2 regions of the Hahella chejuensis KCTC 2396 genome follow, and region 1 is predicted to be linked to the other one. Evidence: riboswitches for the same ligand, from Rfam matches in the RefSeq annotation. Region 1 holds a riboswitch; the other holds the start of a gene.
The links. Region 1 has a riboswitch for thiamine pyrophosphate ahead of thiB (thiamine ABC transporter substrate binding subunit). Riboswitches for the same ligand answer to the same signal wherever they lie in the genome.
Positions count from the first base shown of each region.

Region 1 (10,191 bases):
CCACCACAAATTACCGTTCAATGAGGGAATGTCTTTTAGTAGTCCGTTTAATACTGGCGGCGGAGGTGGCTCTGGGTTCGCCCGAGCGATCAGTCGCTCAGCCAATACAGGATCTGAGTTTGTAGGAAAGACGCCTTCGTCTTCCTGCCTTGCAATCGGACTAAATGGCTTTTTACCGTCTTTAAACACCAGAAGAATGTCGCCGCGCTCAACCAGCCTGACGAAATCTTCCTTCCATTTCCGAAAGTGCGGCGTCCCTCGCCCAGGAAAGGCGCCGAAAGCAGAGCGAAAATGGGAACCTGAAAGGTTACCGACAATATCGTTGATCTTCATATCATGGTTTAAACAGCGTTCAGCGTAGCTGGCGGCGAAGAATGGAGACTCAACAAAAGACAAGTCAACAATGGTTAAATCTGTCCAATGTTTGAACTCGTACTGACGAGTGGAATACATGCGAATACATCCCTAATAATCCGCCTTTACCGCTCATGACAGTTATTACGGCGAAGGAAGAAGCGAAACAAACCGTTACAATGCAAGTTTATTTTAATTTCCATTGCCGCTTGGATACATCATTCGGAGGGCATAGTACTCTTGACTGACAGCTTCGATATCTGAAGTGTTTGAGAGAATCTAGCGTGTAGCTGCTGCGGACTCCATTATATTCACCCGGTTTGCTCCTCTCTTACCGCAAACCAAAGTTGCTCAAGGAGTTGATTGATATGCGCGGCAAGTTGCAGTCTCTGTTCGATTTCCGTTGCGCTCAAGTTGGCGCAGGCGGGCAAGGCGTATAGGTCATCCGCTTCCAGGTCATGGTGTTGCAGGAGCGAGGCCATGTCCAGCCAGGGCCATCCCAGGCCGGCGTATTCCCAGTCCAGCACGACTAACTGTCCTTGATCCAGACACAGGTTGCCGGAGTGCAGATCATGATGGGTGAGTGTCATCGTATCGGAGGGAATAGCGGAGAACGCCGCTTCCAGTTCCAGCAGGCGTTCTGTATGAGCGGAAGCGTCGGCGCGCTCCTTTATATGACGGCGATAGAGCGCGATCAATGCCTGGTAATCGAACGCAGGGCCCTCGGTGATGCGTTGCAGATCCGAGATGAACGACAGCAATTGTTGGCCAGAATGCGAAGCGTCAGTCTCCCCTGCCTCGGTCAAACTGACGCCATGGTGGGCCATCAACAGCCAGCCTTCCCGCCAGGCGTTGCAGAGCACTCGCGGGGCCCAGTCGGCGCCCTGGATCAATTGCAGCGCCTCAGCTTCTAGCCGTCGGTCAACGCCAAAGGCGCGCAGGGAACTGGCGTTTATGCGAAGCACCAAATCCCCTTGCGGCCCTTGCGCTCGAAACAGCATATTGCTGTGCCCAGACGCCGGCATGAGCCGCCAGTCCATCTCCATCCCCACAAATGCGTCAGCCGCCCGCAGCCGCTCCGCAACAAACGGGCGTTGCGTGGGCTCTTGTGACTGTAGGGTATCGCTCATGCCGTTCTCGTTGTTATTAATCAGGCAGACAAATAGCTTCCTTCTATTTGTCTGCAACGACAGGGCCTGCACAGGTCAGGCCCTGTCTCCCGCGGCTGGCCGCCGCGCAGGCGCATCCATGCGCCTGACTATTAACATGCCAATATCATTGCCATATTAATAATGGGAAGTCCAGGTTAATGAGTGGTCCAGTTTCCCGCCGCAATTCTCGCGTACACGCAGGTGTTACGAAACTGTCCATGGTTATCCATGCGTTCGTTGCGCAGCACGCCCTCAAGCTGAAATCCGGCGCGTTCAGCCAGTTTGCGGCTACTCAGATTACGTTCGTCCGTGGTCAGATAAACCCGGCTGGCCGCCAGCTCAAGCAGCGCATATTCCACCAAAGCCTTCACGCCTTCGGTCATATAACCAGCCCCTTGCAGACGCGCCGCCCCCCAATAGCCCACTTCATGATGACGTAAGACGGCGTTGGCTTTACGTAAACCGCAAACTCCCGCCAAAGCGCCGTCTTCCTTACGCAGAAGCATCAGGTTCACTTCTTCCTCCAATAGATAGCGAGCGTAAGCCTGCCTGCACCAACGGGAGGTTTCCTCCACGCTCGGCGGCGGCGTCATCCAGTCCAGCCATGGCTGTAATTGATCCAGAGATTCTATAATCGTCCGGTTTAGCGCCGGACCGTCCTCCGGACTCACCACCCGCAGCGTTAAACGCTCGGTTTCCATCTTTGTAAACGCCATCCCGTCTTGACTCCTTGTTAAGGTTTACTCGCATTGCGACGCCGCAGACAGAGTTTCCCCGCAGCAAAATATTCTGCATCCGCGTAGATTGCGCCATCGCTTTTGGTTAGAATCCGGGCAGTCTCATCGGGGCGCCTGACTCCGCCGCGTTCATTCGATGCGCCATTGCGCTCGAACACACGCCTGTCAGGCTGAGAGTGTACCCGTAGAACCTGATCCAGTTAATGCTGGCGTAGGAAATGAGGCCGGCAAGTCCACTTCTGGATCAAGCCGCCGCTTCCGCGCCTCGCTGTTTAGAGGAGCCTCCATGCACCATCTGTTTACCCGCGCAGTTTCATTTTCCCGATTAGCCCATTCGCTTATCGCTGTTTCAGCCGCCGCTTTCGCCGCCAGCGCCAGCGCGGCGGAAGAACTGACGGTCTATACCTACGACTCCTTCGTCAGCGAATGGGGCCCCGGCCCTGCGCTGGAGAAAGGCTTCGAAGCCACTTGCCAGTGCGATGTGAAATTCGTCGCCCTGGAAGACGGGGTCAGCATTCTCAACCGACTGCGCATCGAAGGCAAGAAGGCCAAAGCAGATGTGGTTTTAGGACTGGACACGGGACTGATAGAAGAAACCCGTAAAGAAGGTCTGGTGCAACCGCACGCAGTGGCCTTTGACGCCCTGACGCCGGAATTGAAGTGGAGCGATAAAGACTTCGTGCCTTTCGACTACGGCTATTTCTCCTTCATCTATGACAGTCAAAAGATAAAGCAACCGGCGCAATCTCTGCAGGAGCTGGTGGATTCCTCCGCGTCCGTCATCTATCAGGACCCCCGCACCAGCACGCCGGGTCAGGGCATGATGATGTGGATGAAGAGCGCTTACGGCGATCAGGCGGAAAGCGCCTGGAAAAAGCTGGCGCAACATACCGTCACCGTCACCAAAGGCTGGTGGGAGGCCTACAGCATGTTCCTGGAAGGCGACGCGGATTATGTGCTCAGCTACAGCACTTCCCCGGCCTATCACCAGGTGGCGGAAGATAAGACGCAATACAAAGCGGCCCTGTTCAGCGAAGGCCATGTAATGCAAGTGGAAGTCGCCGCCATCGCAGCAAACAGCGAAAAGAAAGAGCTGGCCAACCGCTTTCTTAATTTTCTGATTTCACAGGAAGCCCAGGAAATCATCCCCGTCACGAATTGGATGCTGCCGGTCCGCAAGGGAGTCAAACTGCCTGAGGCCTTCGACACGCTGATTCAGCCCAAATCCATTGAGCTGACGCCGGAGTATATCGCTGCGAACCGCAAAGCATGGATCAAGGAGTGGCGCGGCGCCGTTTCGCAATAAGCGACGCCGCCGCTAATCTTAGTTTATCCCTTTTCCATGCAGGTTGTATTTTGATGAAACAGGGCGCGTTCACGACAGGAAAATGGGCCGGCTGGCCCGCCCTGTGTTTTGTCGCCATCGCAACGGCCCTGGCCTTCGGCGGACTGATTGGATTCAATCGTAACGAATTTGACTGGAGCTATTTCAGCGATCCTTACTTTCTCGCCATCCTACGCTTCACCCTGTTGCAGGCGACGCTGAGCGCATTAGTGTCGGTGGCGCTGGCCTGGCCGGCGGCGCTGGCGCTCAGTTACCTCAAAGACAGCTTGCACAAACGCGTCTTTCTCAGCCTGTGCGTGCTCTGTTTCGTCATGCCGACATTGATCGTAATTACCGGCATCATCAGCCTGCTGGGACGATCCGGCAGCCTCAGTCCTTTGCTGGGAGAAGACTGGAATCTGTACGGGCTGAGCGGCATTTTGATCGCGCATGTCTATCTTAATCTGCCGTTTGCAGTACGCACCCTGTATCTGCGCCTGCAGTCCATCCCCGACGCCAGCTGGCGGCTGGCGCGCCAGCTCAAATTGACGCGCATGCAACGGTTTCTACAGTTGGAGTGGGCCGCTACGCACAGCTCAACCTGGTTGCTGCTGGGGTTTATTTTCGTCATTTGTTTCAACAGCTTCGCAGTGGTGCTGGCGCTGGGCGGCGGTCCCAAAGCCACCACGCTGGAAGTTGCGATCTATCAGGCGTTGAAATACGACTTCAATATTTCCGAAGCCCTGGCTCTGGCCTGGGTGCAGTTGTTGATCGCAGGCTCCGCCTTTCTACTGGTGTCATTCTGCGGCAAAGTATCCTGGCTCAGCCCAGCCTCGGCGCCGACTCAGTTAAGGCCGACCGCAACGCGCCCTGAAGCGCTTGCTTACCGGGCGCTTTACGGCTGTTGCTGGCTGTTTCTACTAGCGCCGCTGCTGGCGTTGATTCCACGCGTCATCGACGGCGCCGCCGATATGACGTTCTGGAGCTCCCTCAGCCGTCCTCTGCTGGTGACGCTGGGGCTCGGCGCCATTTCCACCGCACTGTCGATCAGTCTCGCCTACAGCGCCCTGCGTCCCTATCGTCGCGCTCGCCTGCAGGGCTCTTCCACCGCGTTATGGCTGGACTGGCTTACCTCGCATTCGCTGGCTGTGCCCGCCATGGTGCTGTCCGTCGGTCTGTTCGTATTGCTGTTGCCCCACCTGGACCTGGATCACTGGGGCATGTGGCTGGTGGCGTTGATCAACGGTTTGATTACCGTCCCGTTCGCGGCGTCCCAACTAAAGCCGGCGCTATTGAACTTCGACAGTCAATATCATCGCCTGGCTCAGTCACTGAAATTGACCTCGTGGCGGCGTCGACGTATCGAATGGAGCTATATGGCTCCGGCCATTCGCACCGCCGCCGCGTTCGTGGCTATGCTGGCCATGGGAGACGTGGCGATTTACTCAATTTTCGGCAGTCAGGATTTCGTCACCCTGCCCTGGCTGATTTACGGCTACGCCAGCACCTATCGGCTGACAGAGGCCTCACTGGCCTCCATGGTGTTTCTGGGCGTCTGCGGCCTGCTGATTTTTTATCTGGAGAAGCAATCCCCTCGTCATGCTTGAAATTCGCGCACTTCAAATTAAGCGGGGCGCCCGCACTCTGCATTACGACCTGCAAGTCGCTCAAGGGGAAATCATCGCCCTGCAGGGCGTCAGTGGCGTGGGTAAGTCCACCTTGCTGGAAGCCATCGCCGGTTTCGTCGCGCCGGAAACCGGCCACTTGTCCTGGGAAGACGCCGACCTGACCCACACGCCGCCGGAGCAACGCCCCGTCGCCATGTTGTTTCAGGACTACAATCTGTTCGAGCACCTCACCGTGATGGCGAATTTGAAGCTGGGGGTGGAAGCGGCGATGCAATATGAGATCCCCAGGCAAGCCCGGGTTTTGGGAATCGCCGACCAGTTGGACAAACTTCCAGGCCGACTCTCCGGGGGACAGCGACAGCGGGCGGCGCTATTGCGAACTATGCTGCGGCCGGAGCCGCTCATTCTGCTGGACGAGCCTTTCTCAGAGCTGGACGCCGAGACCCGCCGTCTCGCGACCGAATGGACCAAAACCATAGCGGAACGATTCGGCAAAACCCTGTTGATGGTCACCCACCAAAGCGAAGACGTCAGCCGTCTTGCGCACCGCGCTATTCATCTGAACGAAGCGGATACAGATCACGCCTAGACTGCAACTCATGAGCGCTCACGACCGATCCGCCGTCGCACTTAATACATCGGCATAGACGTCGCGCATTGCGCTCCAACCGTATTCCCGCATGTCGCAGACGCGCCTGGAGCGGGCGTCAAGCAGCAGTTCAACGGCTTCCGCCTCATTCTGATAGCGGCGACATTGCGGAAACAGTTCAGGATAACTCAAACGATCAGGCGTCACCGGCGCGCACCCAAGCGCCGCCGCCTCCATTACCGCCAGCCCCTGAAACTCATGCTGCGCCGTGGACAGCGCCACATGCGCCCGACTCAACCAACGCCAATATTCTTCGCGACTTTCCGCATACCCATCAAATAGCAGGTGGGCGGCGAACTCTTCCTGCAGTTGGCCCCAGGCGTGAGGCGCCTGCCGGAAGCGACGTCCGAGCAGGATGAGCCGAAAGTCATGCGTCCTCTCCCGCAGCCTTCGCAAAATCTTCAGCAGGTCATCCACGCCTTTGTCATATTCCACCCGATGATTCCAGGCGATGGTCAAGGGTTCATCCCCTTTTTCCTCGCCCGCAAAGCGCCATAGCTCGTCTTCCAGTGGAACAGGAATCACCCGGCTTTTGTCGCGAATACGGCGACACAGCTCTGCATCCACCGCATCCGGCAAGCGGGCGATCAAACTCTCCAAACCGGCAAGAAAGGATGCCTGATTGAAGGTCGTGTTAAACACCACTGAGTCCGCAGCCAGCGCGGCGTATATGTTCACCATGGCAGGATCGATGCTGTCGTGCTGCGCGCCGGAACACGGGTAGGCCAACTGATTTTCGTGGAAGTAGACCAGCAACGGAACCCTCGCCAAATTCGGATACACGCCTCGCAAAGTGGCGACGTCCGCCATGGAGGTGGCCACGATCAGATCATACGCCCCCCGCAACGCTTCGTTTTCATACAGGCTCCAACTGATCGGCGCACCGCGAATACGCCAGCGAAAGAAGCGGGGCGGCAGGCTCAGCACGATCCATTCGTGCTCAGGAAATACGGCGGTCAGCCCCAGCCGCCAGCGCTTGTGACTGTCTATATCGTAGGCGGATAGCAACAGTATCTTCATCATGAATCCGTTTTTTATTCGCGCCGGCGACTCCGGCGGTCGCGTTTCAGTTTAAGCGTCTGCGAGCAGGCTGTTAACAATCAAGCGCTTGGCGAACGTAACTGAATCGCATTAAAAACCCGTGGAGCATTCCACAAAGTTTTACGGGCGTTCTACGAATTTTACGATAGACTTTTATTGAGCGGCGCGTTCAAAAATGACCCTGACGGAGCATCTTCATCCCATCGCCAGTGAGGCGCCGCAAGCTGTGAGCGAACAATTTCCCCTGGCCTGAATTCAGCAGACCTTCGTGATACTCACGGACGTGAGCAGGTTGACGCAATGCCGCTGTTGTCGCTTAGAGACCTAGCCATAGGCTCTCTCAAACCATTCTCCAATCATCTTTATGAGGGTGACTGCGTCGCTCTGAGCGGCCCGTCCGGCAGCGGTAAAAGCCTGTTGTTGCGCGCCATCGCCGATCTGGACCCACACTCCGGCGCTTGCTTTCTACGCGGTGAGCCCTGTGACCAGATTCCAGCGCCGGAGTGGCGTCGTATGGTGATGCTCACCCCCAGCGAATGCCGCTGGTGGCTGCCCACCGTAGGAGAGCACATGCCCGCCGCCATGCCGTCTTCCTGGTATGAAAAGGCCGGATTCAATCCCGATGTCGCAGGCTGGGAAGCCGGCCGCCTGTCCAGTGGCGAACGTCAACGCCTGGGCCTGATCCGAACCCTGTCCCGCTCACCCGCCGTCGCGCTTCTGGATGAACCAAGCGCCAATCTGGATAACCGTAACCGTGACCGTGTCGAACGGATGCTGACCGCCTATCTGGCGGAACCGGGCCGGGCGATCTGTCTGGTCAGCCATGATCAGGAGCAGTGCCTGCGGCTGGCCAATCGCTTCTGGAATATCATTGACGACAAAGTGCGGGAGCTGAGCGAACTCACTCCCACTTTCCAAGTTTGAGCGCCATTTATTAGGCTGAACGATGAGCATTATCCACTTAAGCATCTGGGACCTGGGCTTGTGCGCATTATTGGTGTGCAGCCTGGCCTGGATCAACTGGCGACAGGCCCCTGACCTCAGCTCAGGCATATTGATCGGCGTCGCGCGTCTGACTATTCAGCTAAGTTTGATCGGCATGGCGCTGAAGTTTCTGTTCGCCCAGGCCTCGCTGCCCTGGGTGCTAATAGTCAGCCTGTTTATGGCCGCCATGGCGGGACGGGAGGTCGGCGCGCGCCAAGAACTCAGATTTGCTGATGGCTGGACTTTCCACATCGGCCTGCTCGCCATGACGGCAAGCTCGTACTCTATGATTCTGATTGTCTTGCTGGCGCTGATCCAACCCGCCCCCTGGTATCAGCCGCAATACGCGATCCCCTTGCTGGGGATGATTCTCGGCAACACTCTCAATGGCGTTTCACTGTGCCTGGACCGTCTGACCGCCGGCGCCAGAAACCAGAAAGACCTCATCGAGGGACGCCTCATGCTGGGCGCACCTGCCGAGGAAGCCATTCAGGATCAGCGCCGTCAGGCCATGCACGCAGGAATGACGCCAGCCATCAATGGCATGGCCACCGCAGGCGTCGTCAGTCTTCCCGGTATGATGACCGGACAGATTCTCGCAGGCAGCCCGCCGGAAACCGCCGTCGCCTATCAAATCATGATATTTCTGATGATTGTCGCCGCCACCGGATTTGGAACCTGGATCGCCAACCGACTGGCCATCTGGCGCCTGTTCGATGAGCGCCATCGCTTGCGCCTGGATCGGCTGACGTTGAAATAAGTGGCGCCCGCCGTCATCAGAACGTCATCGACCAAAGCCAAGATCGGCCACAGTTCTTTACGTTCCCGTTTCAGGCTATATTAGATGCACGATCAGCCGTCAAACGCCCGGCTCGGGGCAGACTCCAACTTAGCGAATCCGACAACGCCTATGCTGACTATCGATATCAGAGCGGCCACTTGCGCCGACGCAACGCCCATCTCTCACTTAATGACGCAATTGGGCTACGCCGTCTCACCACAAGAGACATCGGTCAGAATCACCCAAATAGCAGAAAGGGGCGGCGAAACCTTTATCGCGGAAAAAGACGGCGTGGCCGTCGGCTGCATCCAGGCCAGTATGGATGTGCGTCTGGCGGAAGGCTGTTTCGGCGAAATCATCAGTCTGGTGGTGGATGAAAATGGACGCGGTTTGAGCGTGGGTAAGCAGCTGATAATGGCGGCGTCAGAGTGGCTGCAGGAGCGCGGTTGCGAACGCTTGCGCGTGCGCTGCAACGCCGTGCGGCTGGAAGCGCTGGAGTTTTATGGCAAACTTGGCTTCGAACATATGAAACAACAATCCATCCTGGAAAAAAGCATCGGTTAACCTATCACGTGACTACCCTAGCCCCTACCCCAGCACTACTACCTTATATTGAAATTGAGCCCAGCAAACCCGCGAACGCGGCCTTTATCATGCTGCATGGCCTCGGCGCCGACGGCAACGACTTCGCCCCGATCGTGCCGGAGCTGCGTCTGCCTGAGGACATGGCGGTGCGTTTCATCTTTCCTCATGCGCCGTCTATTCCAGTTACTATCAATGGCGGCTATGTCATGCCCGCCTGGTATGACATTCTGGAGATGAGCATTGAGCGCAAAGTGGACGAAGCCCACCTGCAAGCTTCCGCCAACGCGGTGCGCGCATTAGTGGACAGAGAGATCGAGCGCGGCATAGACAGTCGCCGCATTATCGTGGCGGGCTTTTCCCAGGGCGGCGCCGTCGCCTACCAAACTGCGCTAACCTATCCCAAACCTCTGGCGGGTCTGATGGGCCTTTCCACTTATCTGGCCACCGCCGCGAGCCTGAAGCCTGATTCCGCGAATCGCGACATTCCCATCCGTATTTGTCATGGAACCATGGATTCCGTCGTGCCGGAGAGTCTGGGACGGGCCGCCCTCAGCCACTTGCAGACGATGGGTTACACACCCGAGTACAATACTTACCCAATGGATCACAGTGTGTGTCTGGAAGAGATTCACGATATCTCGGCGTGGATTCAAAAAGTGCTGGCTTAGCCTTCGAACCGGCGCGTAAATGCGCCGGTTTCGTTTACCTCAGGCGTTCACACGCCTTGCCAGCCGCTTAGAGCGCAGCCAGCGCAGCCTCATAATTAGGCTCATCCGCGATTTCCGCCACTTGCTCCGTGTGCAGCACTTTGCCGGACTCATCGATCACCACAACCGCCCGTGACAACAGTCCTTTCAGTGGACCGGTCATTACCGTCACACCATAACGATCACCGAACTCGGCATTACGAAATACAGAGCCGTTATCCACATTTTGCAATCCTTCCGCGCCGCAGAA
Region 1 is NC_007645.1:1,615,266-1,625,456, reverse strand. Features, by position in the region: gene HCH_RS34395 (hypothetical protein) at 1-453, opposite strand, end outside; gene HCH_RS07325 (phosphotransferase) at 666-1,484, opposite strand; gene HCH_RS07320 (GNAT family N-acetyltransferase) at 1,661-2,221, opposite strand; TPP riboswitch at 2,339-2,477, shown strand; gene thiB (thiamine ABC transporter substrate binding subunit) at 2,529-3,548, shown strand; gene HCH_RS07310 (thiamine/thiamine pyrophosphate ABC transporter permease ThiP) at 3,602-5,173, shown strand; gene HCH_RS07305 (ATP-binding cassette domain-containing protein) at 5,166-5,783, shown strand; gene HCH_RS07300 (tRNA-queuosine alpha-mannosyltransferase domain-containing protein) at 5,802-6,866, opposite strand; gene HCH_RS07295 (ABC transporter ATP-binding protein) at 7,185-7,808, shown strand; gene HCH_RS07290 (ABC transporter permease) at 7,831-8,628, shown strand; gene HCH_RS32185 (GNAT family N-acetyltransferase) at 8,779-9,213, shown strand; gene HCH_RS07275 (alpha/beta hydrolase) at 9,222-9,902, shown strand; gene tpx (thiol peroxidase) at 9,970-10,191, opposite strand, start outside.

Region 2 (10,191 bases), 1.5 Mb from region 1:
CTGCATACCCTGCTCCGCCTCCTGCTGCGACGCACCCTCGGCCTGGGCCTTCTCCGCCTCCAGTTTGGCGGAATAATCACGCACATCCTGGGTGATTTTCATGGAGCAGAATTTGGGACCACACATGGAACAGAAATGCGCCAGCTTGTGGCCTTCCTTGGGCAGGGTTTCATCGTGATAGGCGCGGGCGGTGTCCGGGTCCAGCGCGATATTGAACTGGTCTTCCCAGCGGAATTCGAATCGCGCTTTGGACATGGCGTTATCCCGCAGTTGCGCGCCGGGATGGCCTTTCGCCAGATCCGCGGCATGGGCGGCGATTTTGTAGGCGATCAGTCCTTGTTTGACGTCATCCTTGTTGGGCAGGCCCAAGTGTTCTTTGGGCGTGACGTAACACAGCATGGCGCAACCGTACCAGCCAATCATGGCGGCGCCGATGCCGGAGCTGAAATGGTCGTAACCGGGGGAAATATCCGTGATCAGCGGCCCCAAAGTGTAGAAGGGCGCTTCTTTGCAGTGCTTGAGCTGCTCTTCCATGTTTTCCTTGATCATGTGCATGGGCACATGACCGGGGCCTTCAATGATCGTCTGCACATCGTGCTTCCAGGCGATCTCGGTGAGTTCGCCCAATGTGCGCAGCTCACTGAATTGCGCCTCGTCATTGGCGTCGGCGATACAGCCGGGACGCAACCCGTCTCCCAGTGAGAAGCTGACGTCATAGGCTTTCATAATCTCGCAGATTTCCTCGAAGTGGGTGTAGAGGAAATTCTCCTGGTGATGCGCCAGACACCACTTCGCCATGATGGAGCCGCCGCGGGAGACAATACCGGTCAGACGTTTGGCGGTCATGGGCACATATCGCAACAGCACGCCGGCATGAATAGTAAAGTAATCCACCCCCTGCTCCGCCTGCTCAATCAGCGTGTCGCGGAACACCTCCCAGTTGAGGTCTTCGGCGACGCCATCGACTTTCTCCAGCGCCTGATAAATCGGCACTGTACCGATAGGAACCGGGCTGTTGCGGATGATCCACTCACGGGTTTCGTGAATGTTTTTACCCGTGGATAAATCCATCACCGTATCCGCGCCCCAGCGGGTCGCCCACACCAGCTTCTCCACTTCTTCTTCAATAGACGAGGTCACCGCAGAGTTGCCGATATTGGCGTTTACTTTCACATGAAAGTTGCGGCCGATGATCATCGGCTCCGCTTCCGGGTGATTGATGTTGCAGGGAATCACCGCCCGTCCCGCCGCCACTTCCTGACGCACGAACTCCGGGGTGATGTAACGGGGCGTGTTGGCGCCGAAGTTCATACCGGGATGCTGGCTGCGCATGGCGTTTTCAATTTCCGCCTGCTCCAGCGCCAGATTTTCCCGAATGGCGATGTATTCCATCTCCGGCGTAATAATGCCTTTACGGGCGTAATGTAACTGGCTGACATTGCCGCCCGCCAGCGCTTTACGCGGGGCGTGGCGATGTTCAAAACGCAGATTGTCCAGGGACAGATTCTGCTCCCGGCTTTTGGCGTAAAACGAAGTCGCGCCGGTGAGATGTTCAGTGTCGGCGCGGTCATTGATCCAGGCTTCGCGCATTCGCGGTAAGCCGCGTCGCACGTCGATCTCGACAGCGGGGTCGGTGTAGGGTCCAGAGGTATCGTATACCCGCAGCGGCGCGTTCTCTTCTGTCGCGCCATCCTGCAGTGGCGTCGGCGTCAACGTGATTTCGCGCATCGCCACCCGAATGTCGGGACGACTGCCTTCGGCGTAAATTTTCTTGGAAGCGGGAAAGGGTTGCGTCGACAGCGCGTCCACCTGCGCCGACTCACTGAGTTTGCTGATTTTATTGATATCGATTGTGCCGCCCACAGTACTCTCCTAGTTGGTTGTATGGGGTAGCACCAGTTAGGAGAGAGGGCATCAACGTCTTGCTGTGTGACTCGGCTGCATCCTGAGGATGGCGCGCCGCGGTGAACGTTTGATGAACTACTTGTTTCCTACGCTGGTACTAACCAGATCAGGTTCTACGGGCCCCACTGTTGTGGTCTCAGCCTGTTACTCCAGGCACCCCGACAAGATGTGCCGATTAGTTTAGGCTTGGTCGCGGGTGGATGGCAAGTGGACGCGATATACAATTACTAGTGTATTTTATATCTCTTGCGGATAAAGCGAGTATCAGGCGGATTCCGTATCAAATCCTCGTTATAAGCGTATATCCATTTACGACAAAATAAGACAATTTTCAGGATGATAGGAGCTTTTGCCTATATTTATTAACATTTTCATGACAAACACTCCTTCCTGAAAGTTCCTTTGTTTACCAAGCCAGCTTTTCGGCATTTCCGGTTAGTCGCTTTTCCTTAAACCAAAACACCGATTCTCTTGTGCTTTTTTCTGCTCTATTTTCTTAAAAGCAATGTTTATTGCCAATAAAAATTGAATTTAACAGGCTTTTGAGGAAACATGAGATGAATCCGACGCGGGCTGAGTTGAAGATTTCTGTCGCCAGGTTGATTGAAACGGCTTATTCGACGGACAAGGGACTGACGGCGAAGATTGTGCGTAGTAAGGGGTCGTTTAAGCTGGCGGTGGATCAGGATGGTAAGGCGACGCTGTCCGGTTCGGCGGGGGTGCTGACTTTTAGCGGCGATCCCGCATTGAAGGCGATTGGAGCCAGGGTGAAGTGGGTGAGCATTACGTTCGCCAACGGCGAAGGCAATCTGATCAAGTACAACGCCACGTTTTCCATCGGGCTTATCAGTCTTAGCGTGGGCGGCAGTTTTGATATTGAGGAGTTGATTACTTCCTGCTCCGGCCTGTTGTGCCGCGCCGCCAAAGCCATGCAGCAACGCAATCACGCCTACGACGAACAATTACGGAATATCATGGGGGAACTGAGCATGAAAATCTGGGGACTGATTCTCTGTCTGCTTGCAACAGGATGCGCATCCGTTGGCCCGCTCGATCCCTTGTATCCGAATTACCGCCTGTACGCGGAAGCCGTTGACGCCAACGCCTTGAGCGCGGACTATCCGCTGTATTTTTCGCGCCGGGTTGTGGACCAAGTGACGGGCGATCAGGCGGCGTTCGCACAGCTGGGGTTCAAAGCCTACATGCTGCGGGAGCACTCCCATTCCGCCGCAGTTGGAGAGGATAGCGGCTGCCTGACGGTCAATGGCTACGGCATCGGCGGTGAACCGCTAACGTTTTATCTGGCGTATGTACAGGAAGGCGCCGAATGGCTGATTGATGACGTGAATGTGGTGTTTCTGGAGCCGGAACAGGCATTCAGCGCCGCCGCCAAATGCCCTGAAGAAACGCGAGTGGACGCAAAAGGCTAAGACGAAAAGGACCTCTGCAACGCGGGCCTCTCTTTGCTTTATTGACATGGCGACGACCGACGCATGCTGACGTCTGCGGGACGACTCGCCATGGAAGATAGGACCTGACATACGCAGGCCCTATCGTTTCAGGCAAGTAGAAAGGCGCTAATTGCCTGCTGGATTAATAAAGCCCATTGCAAGCAGGCGAACGTACCATTATTGCTTGATCTAATCAGGCGAGAAGGAAAATAGAGTGTCGCCGAGACGCAAAGATTGGTAGCGCGGTTGCTGCAACTCAAAGTCTCTGCTCTTCAATAGCTCGACGATATCCCTATTGCAACACGACGACGCTCTAGATAAGTCCAGTTGGCCCATCTTGCGCCACACACCAGCATCGTCAGCATCGTAGACTTTGAGGTCATACACGTACTCGATCTCTTCCGCCACCAATACTTCTTTATCGCCGTCCTGATCGAGATCTACCGTGAAAGCGAAACACAATCTCTCCCGACACATTTCCAACTCCACAGCGCCTTCAAATGCTGCAACATCGGCGACGCCTTCATCCAGCCACTCCAGCCCTATTGGCTTTGAGTACAACTCAGCCAGACGCTCTTTCTCTTTCCAGTCATAGTAATAATTAGCGGTTTTTAGTACTTCAAGACGTTGAGAGAGTACTTGCGCCTGGGCTTGAGGCAGAGAGCTTTCGCCCTCCACCATCGCTTTGATCTGCGTTAAGCGCTCTTGGCCGGAGCGCCCTAACTGAAAACGGAACAAGCCCAGATCGACATTTTCCGCGGTGCTTTTTCCCGCCTCCAGTCTTGCAAACTGGTTGCTTGCACTGACTTCCTGGGAGTTCAGCCAAGGGGTAAGCGTCAACATCGCCATCAGCGCCGCCGCCAGAACAACCGGGATATTTACCGTATTCAGCGTCGTCAGCCAAGACGCGCGTTTCATAATAAACATGACGCAATAGCTCAAAGTCAGCGCCAGCGCCAACACGACCAATAAAGCTGGGTAATAACGATCCGGAGTCAGGCCGTACTGGTCTATACGTTGATATAACGAGTACCCCGCCAGTATGGCGAAGACAGGCAATAACGCCAACAAAACATAGATGACGCCGCGTAGCCATTGTGGATATGGATTACCGCCCTCACCGCCACACTGGGCTGCGCCGTTCAACGATATGACCGCCACCAGAATCATCGCCAACAACATCGGAGTGGAGCGACCAGTGCTCCAGATCATATCCAAACCTACGATAGACAAGGCGACTGCAAAGGCGATCATGAACACCGCCACTGGCGGCAGAATCGCACGACATATCGTAGCGATAAGTCCGGTCAGCATATTCAACAAGTTGGGGTAGCGACATCCCAGGCTGATTCCCAAGGCGAAAATGATCGCTGACGCAGTCCAACCTACAGGCTCGTATTCAATAAACCGCCCCAGCTCAACAATCTTCAGGATATCGAACAAAGCCGCGCATAACGTCGCGACCAGCCAGTACAACCCAACTAACAGGCCGGCAAACGCCAGAATAAACAGGTTTTCCCAATACTTGCGATACAGCTCTACATTGAGAATATCGCTCATAAAACTCTGATTCTTTTGAAAATCACATTGAACAAAGGGCAGCAGCGCAAATAGCAGCGGCACGATTGTCACCCACCATGAGGTCACCAGATCTGAGGAGCCCTCGTAGCTACCGCCCTCTGGTTTGAACGTGTTGGTGATTAACCAGACCGCGGATAAGCCAATTACAATGGCGATGCCCGCCGCCAGCGCCCAATTCGAAGCGCTCCTGCGCGTTCTGCCGGTAAACAAAAATGCGCCGGCGAAGACAAAAATAAAAGTGATCGCGACAGCCGCAGCCTTCTGAGCCATAAGATCATTCGGCCAATACTCAGTACCCAGCCAGGCGGCCACGCCCGTCGCTATACCAGCGAGCAAAGTGGAGAAAAAGGGAAAACGGGTTTCTTGAGGGGTCATAGTGTCCACTGCTAAATAAAATCAGAATCTAGATAAAGCGCCAGCATACACAGTAATCCTGTCTTTCGAGAGGTGGGATTATGGCGAATTATGGCGCAAGGAACAGAGCGGCCGTCAGATACGCTCCGCCCTCTGCAAATCAAGGTCGGAACGCATTTAAAATGGCGGGCTTTAGTTGCTCATGGTACTGCTTGTTCAAGCTTGCATCTGACATAGTAATACGTACAAAGCGACCATATTCTCCCTGAGTTTTGGCGCCGTAATACAGCACAGCCAGCAGCTTGCCTTGCGCGTCCACATAGCTATTGAAATAAGTCATCAAGCCCGTTTTCATATTGCCCCATTCTCTCTTCATCTGGGGTTGGCCAAGATAAGAAAAGTTCTGCGTCACCGCTTTTTTAAACCACTCATTCAGCGGCGCGGCGTCCAGCTCGGCTCTTGGCGAGAATACCACCCTGAAGACCTCTCCCTCTTTTAGCTCTTTCGGCACGTAGTAACGTTCTTCATTGAGACTGATCTGCATACGCCATTTAGAAGGCAGCTTATCCGCCGGACCTGATTTACTCATCCAAAACAGCGTTCCGCCGAAGAAAGGCTGTGTGCGGTCGTCATAACAAAAGCCGAATAGACGCCTATCCGTCTCGCCATTATCGTAGGCCAGCTCCATGGCGTATCCGTTCAAGCTATACCAACCGCGGTTATTAGAACCGTCATTGTGTTTTTTCTGGGAGGTGACGCCTACGCCAGGAGAATTTCCGCTGACAAAAGAGCTATCCCCGGCTTCGTCGCTGTATGATGCGGCGTAAACGCTGGTCCCCGCCGTGACGGAAGCCATCATGCCGCTGTTGAACAGGCTGGAGCGACCTCGGGTGAAGCGTCCGGAGCCGAGAAAAGTCCAACTGTTGGTGAATGACCCACCGCCGCCGACCATGCCCATATTGTCCGCAGTGGATTTATAAATGTAACGGTTGAGCTGTTCGCCCATCCGCGCAGGAGCCAAACGCCGGCTTTTGGATAGCGGGCGCCATTTCTCCGCGCTGGCGGGAATCTTTATTCTGTAACGCTTATCGTCATCCTCTTCCCAGATTCCCCAGCGGTCAGGTTCTTGCCGACGAGATACCTCAATGTTCAGATCTTCAGGCGGCGCCGTCAGACCTTTGTAGGCGGTCCCGTCTTTAAGCAACAGCACAACATAATCGTAGTAGGTGTTATTCACCCTGTTCTCAGTGAAGTCGCACACCAGCGCCTGATATGGTTCAGGTAGAGAATATTCAGGGGCGGAAACATTATCGATTCGTTTTAACTCCGATGAAGCCGCGTTGGAAGTTTGCTTGGTTGCAGTGGCGACGGCAGTGGTGGAGTCCGGCGCTGACTTTTCAACAGGCGCGTCGGACGCCGTCTGGGAAACGGCTACCCCCTGCAAGCGTTGCGGCATGGTCTCTTTCATAACCTGCTGCATGCCGCTGGCGTATCGCGCCACCAGAGTCGTCACATCCGAGGATATGATGCGCAGATAGACTGCTTTGCCTTGCCCATAGAATCCCATGAAATGCGCGTAACGGCGGACGCCGTCCCGCCTCTGCAGCGCATAAGTCGCCGTCATTACGCCGCCATCATTTTGCTGGGGCTGCGGCGCAGACAACACCTCGCCCCACTTGCCGGCGTCCTGGTCGATGCGTTCTTTGAACCACTGCGAATAGCCGTTTTGCGGAAGCGTCACAGCCGGGGAAACGAAGAGCCGATATTCTTCCCCGCCAGCCAAATCACCGGGTATAAATATCTCTTCCCCGTTTTCGACCAGGACTGACCAGCCATCCGGGGCGGCGAGGACCACCGATGTATAAAGCACAAAAGGTAGCGTGGCGATAAAGACCCGCAGTCTGTGTAGAGTTCTAGCAAAGCGTGACGATGGCAACTTTCAAACCTCTGGCGACGTTATTGTCGGAAAGCTTCTTTAAAAGCCGGTTGTAACTCCTTGGTATAACGCTTAGCCATAGCGGAATCGGAGATTACGAGACGAACGAAGCGCCCGAATCGACCTCGTGTCTTCATGCCGTAATACACCACATACAGGTCTCTGCCATTTTCCTTGAACGCATTGTAGTACTGATAAAGCCCCTGCTGGCCTGTCCAGTTTTGGGCCAAGAGCGGTTCACCGAGATACGACAGGTTTTCCGTCACCGTCTGCTTAAACCAGTCCTCCATCGAGCGTCCGTTTAATTCCACTTTCGGAGAGATCACCAGACGATAGACTTCCCCTTCCTTGAGATCGCCGGGAATATAAAACTGGTCCTCATTTTCAGTGATCACCATTTTCCAGTCGGTCGGCAGATCACGCTCAGCGTCAGACTCCTTCATCCAATACTGGGTTCCGCCGAGAAAAGGATCTGTACGGTCGCCGTGGCAAAATCCAAACAGCATGCGCTGTTTTTCGCCGTTATCGAAACTCAGATTCATGGCGTAGCCGTTCAGTTGATATGCGCCCCGGTTTTTAGCGCCGTCGTTGTTCTCTCTGGTTGTGGAGGTCACCACACCCGGCGCCATCCCGCCAGCCACCGAGCTGTCTCCGTGCTCATCGCTTTTGCTGGAGGCGTATACACTGGTTCCGGTCAGGGCTGACGCCGCCCCCCCCGAGCCATGCAGGCTGGAGGAACCTTTGGTGAAGCGCCCTGAGCCGAGAAAGGTCCAACTGTTGGTGTACACGCTGGAGGTGCTGGAAATGCCCGCCATACCATACGCGTTCATGATGTAGATGTAACGGTTCAGTCGTTCCCCGATCCGCGCAGGCTCCAGAAGGTCGCTGTGCTTAAGCTCACGCCAGTCGCCGCCGACCTTAACCCGGTATCCGTCGCCGTTCTTCTTCCAGACGCCCCAGTTTTTCGGATTTTCTTTGCGTGCTTTGGCGATGTCGAAATCTTCAGGGGGAACCGTCAAGCGCTTGTAAGCGCTACCGTCCTTAAATAACAGATAAACAAAGTTATCCACTTTGTAGTTGGAGTTGGAGATGCCCGTTGTGTAATCGCACACCAGCGCTTCGTAATGCGAAGGCAAGGAATACTTTGGAAGAGAGCCATTATCGACTTTTTGGATATCCGTTTTTCTGGTTACACCTGTACTTTGGGTTGATGCAGGAAGGCTCGGCGCAGATTTCTGCGTCGCAGGCTGAGCCGGAGTCGCAGCGCCTAACTGACTGGCGACGCCCTTGAGCCGTAACGGCAGGGTTTCCTTCATTATCTGCTGCATGCCTGCGCCGTAGCGGGCAACTAATTTAGCGCCGTCTGAAGCGAAAATGCGCATGTATACCGCCTTCCCCTTACCGTAAAACGCCATATAGTGGACGAATCGCGCCTTACCCTCGGTCTGCATCATCACTGTAGAGCTAAGTACGCCGCCTTTATTTTCTTTGACCGCCAGCGTGTCGATAACCTCGCCCAGCTTGCCGCCGTCTTCTTTCAGCACACGTTCAAACCAATCCCGATATCCACTTTGCGGAACGTCTTCCGCCACGGAAATAAACATGCGGTATTCTTCGTCCGCTTTCAGGTCTCCGGGAATAAACAGCTCTTCGCCGTTATCCATCAACACTTTCCATCCCTCCGGGACGGCCAGGGCGGAAAAGGACAGCAGGAGCATAATCAGCGCAGCGCTACGTCTTATGACGCGCGATATCCGTAGGGGGCAAAGTCGTTGAGTCATCAGAAAGGCGACCTCAATACCGGTTATTGGGTGCTTTATTTAAGCATAATAAGCACTTACAAACTTCTGGGGAAAACCCTTGGCTGCGCGGCGTCGCAGTGGGTTTGTCCGCTGCGGGGTGCTATGATCCTGCAACATCGCGTGACAGTTTTATAAGGACCCAGCAGATATGAAGACCGTTCTGAGCGTAAACCTCAACAAGATCGCCCTGATCCGCAATTCGAGAGGGCGCGATTATCCCAGCGTGAAGGCGTTCGGACGCCGCGCGTTGCAGGCGGGCGCCGGTGGGGTCACCATTCACCCGCGTCCTGATCAGCGTCACGCCCGTTACAGCGACATCGCCGACCTGAGCGAGCTGGTGAAGGAGTTCGCCGACGCCGAGCTGAACATCGAAGGTTACCCGGAAGAAGAGCTGATCGAGCAGGTGCTGCGTTACAAGCCTCATCAATTCACGCTGGTGCCGGACAAGCCCGACCAGATCACTTCCGATCACGGCTGGGATTTAAACCAGGACGGCGAATTCGTCACCGATATCGTACGTAAAGTACAGGCCGCCGGCGTACGCGTCAGTCTGTTTATGGACCCCGATGAAGCCCAGATCAAACTGGCCCAGGAAACCGGCGCCAAGCGCATCGAACTGTACACGGAAGAATACGCCCACGCTTATGGAGCCCCGCAATTCGACGCCATCGCCGCCAAGTATCTGGCCTGCGCTCGCTACGCCGTGTCTCTGGGCCTGACAGTGAACGCCGGACACGATCTTAACCTGGAGAATCTGGCGCCGCTGGTGGCGGAAGGCACGATCGCGGAAGTGTCCATCGGCCATGCGTTAACAGTGGAGGCGTTGGAAATGGGCTTTGATCAGGTGATTCAAAAATACGTCGAGATTCTTTCCTAACTCCGCAGGTCTGGCGTCCATGGATAAGAAGCTGAAATCAAAAAGCAAGTTTCTCAGCCTGGTGCTGCGTCATCAGCCGGAACTGATCCAGCTTCCTCTGGACGCCAACGGCTGGGCCGATATCGAGGTGTTACTGGCGGGCGCCGCCCGTCAGGGCGTGAATATCAGTTTGCAGGACGTGCTGGAGATCGTCGCCACCAATGACAAACAGCGCTTCGCCCTGTCCGGGGACAAACGTCGCATTCGCGCCAGCCAGGGACATTCTATTGACGTGGACCTGCAATT
Region 2 is NC_007645.1:142,381-152,571, reverse strand. Features, by position in the region: gene thiC (phosphomethylpyrimidine synthase ThiC) at 1-1,863, opposite strand, end outside; TPP riboswitch at 1,972-2,076, opposite strand; gene HCH_RS34380 (hypothetical protein) at 2,463-3,335, shown strand; gene HCH_RS00620 (DUF4153 domain-containing protein) at 3,546-5,312, opposite strand; gene HCH_RS00615 (hypothetical protein) at 5,452-7,161, opposite strand; gene HCH_RS00610 (hypothetical protein) at 7,248-8,945, opposite strand; gene HCH_RS00605 (pyridoxine 5'-phosphate synthase) at 9,178-9,906, shown strand; gene HCH_RS00600 (RNA 2'-phosphotransferase) at 9,926-10,191, shown strand, end outside.
Region 2: it holds a riboswitch for thiamine pyrophosphate, as region 1 does, so the genes downstream of both, thiC (phosphomethylpyrimidine synthase ThiC) here and thiB (thiamine ABC transporter substrate binding subunit) in region 1, are expected to answer to the same signal.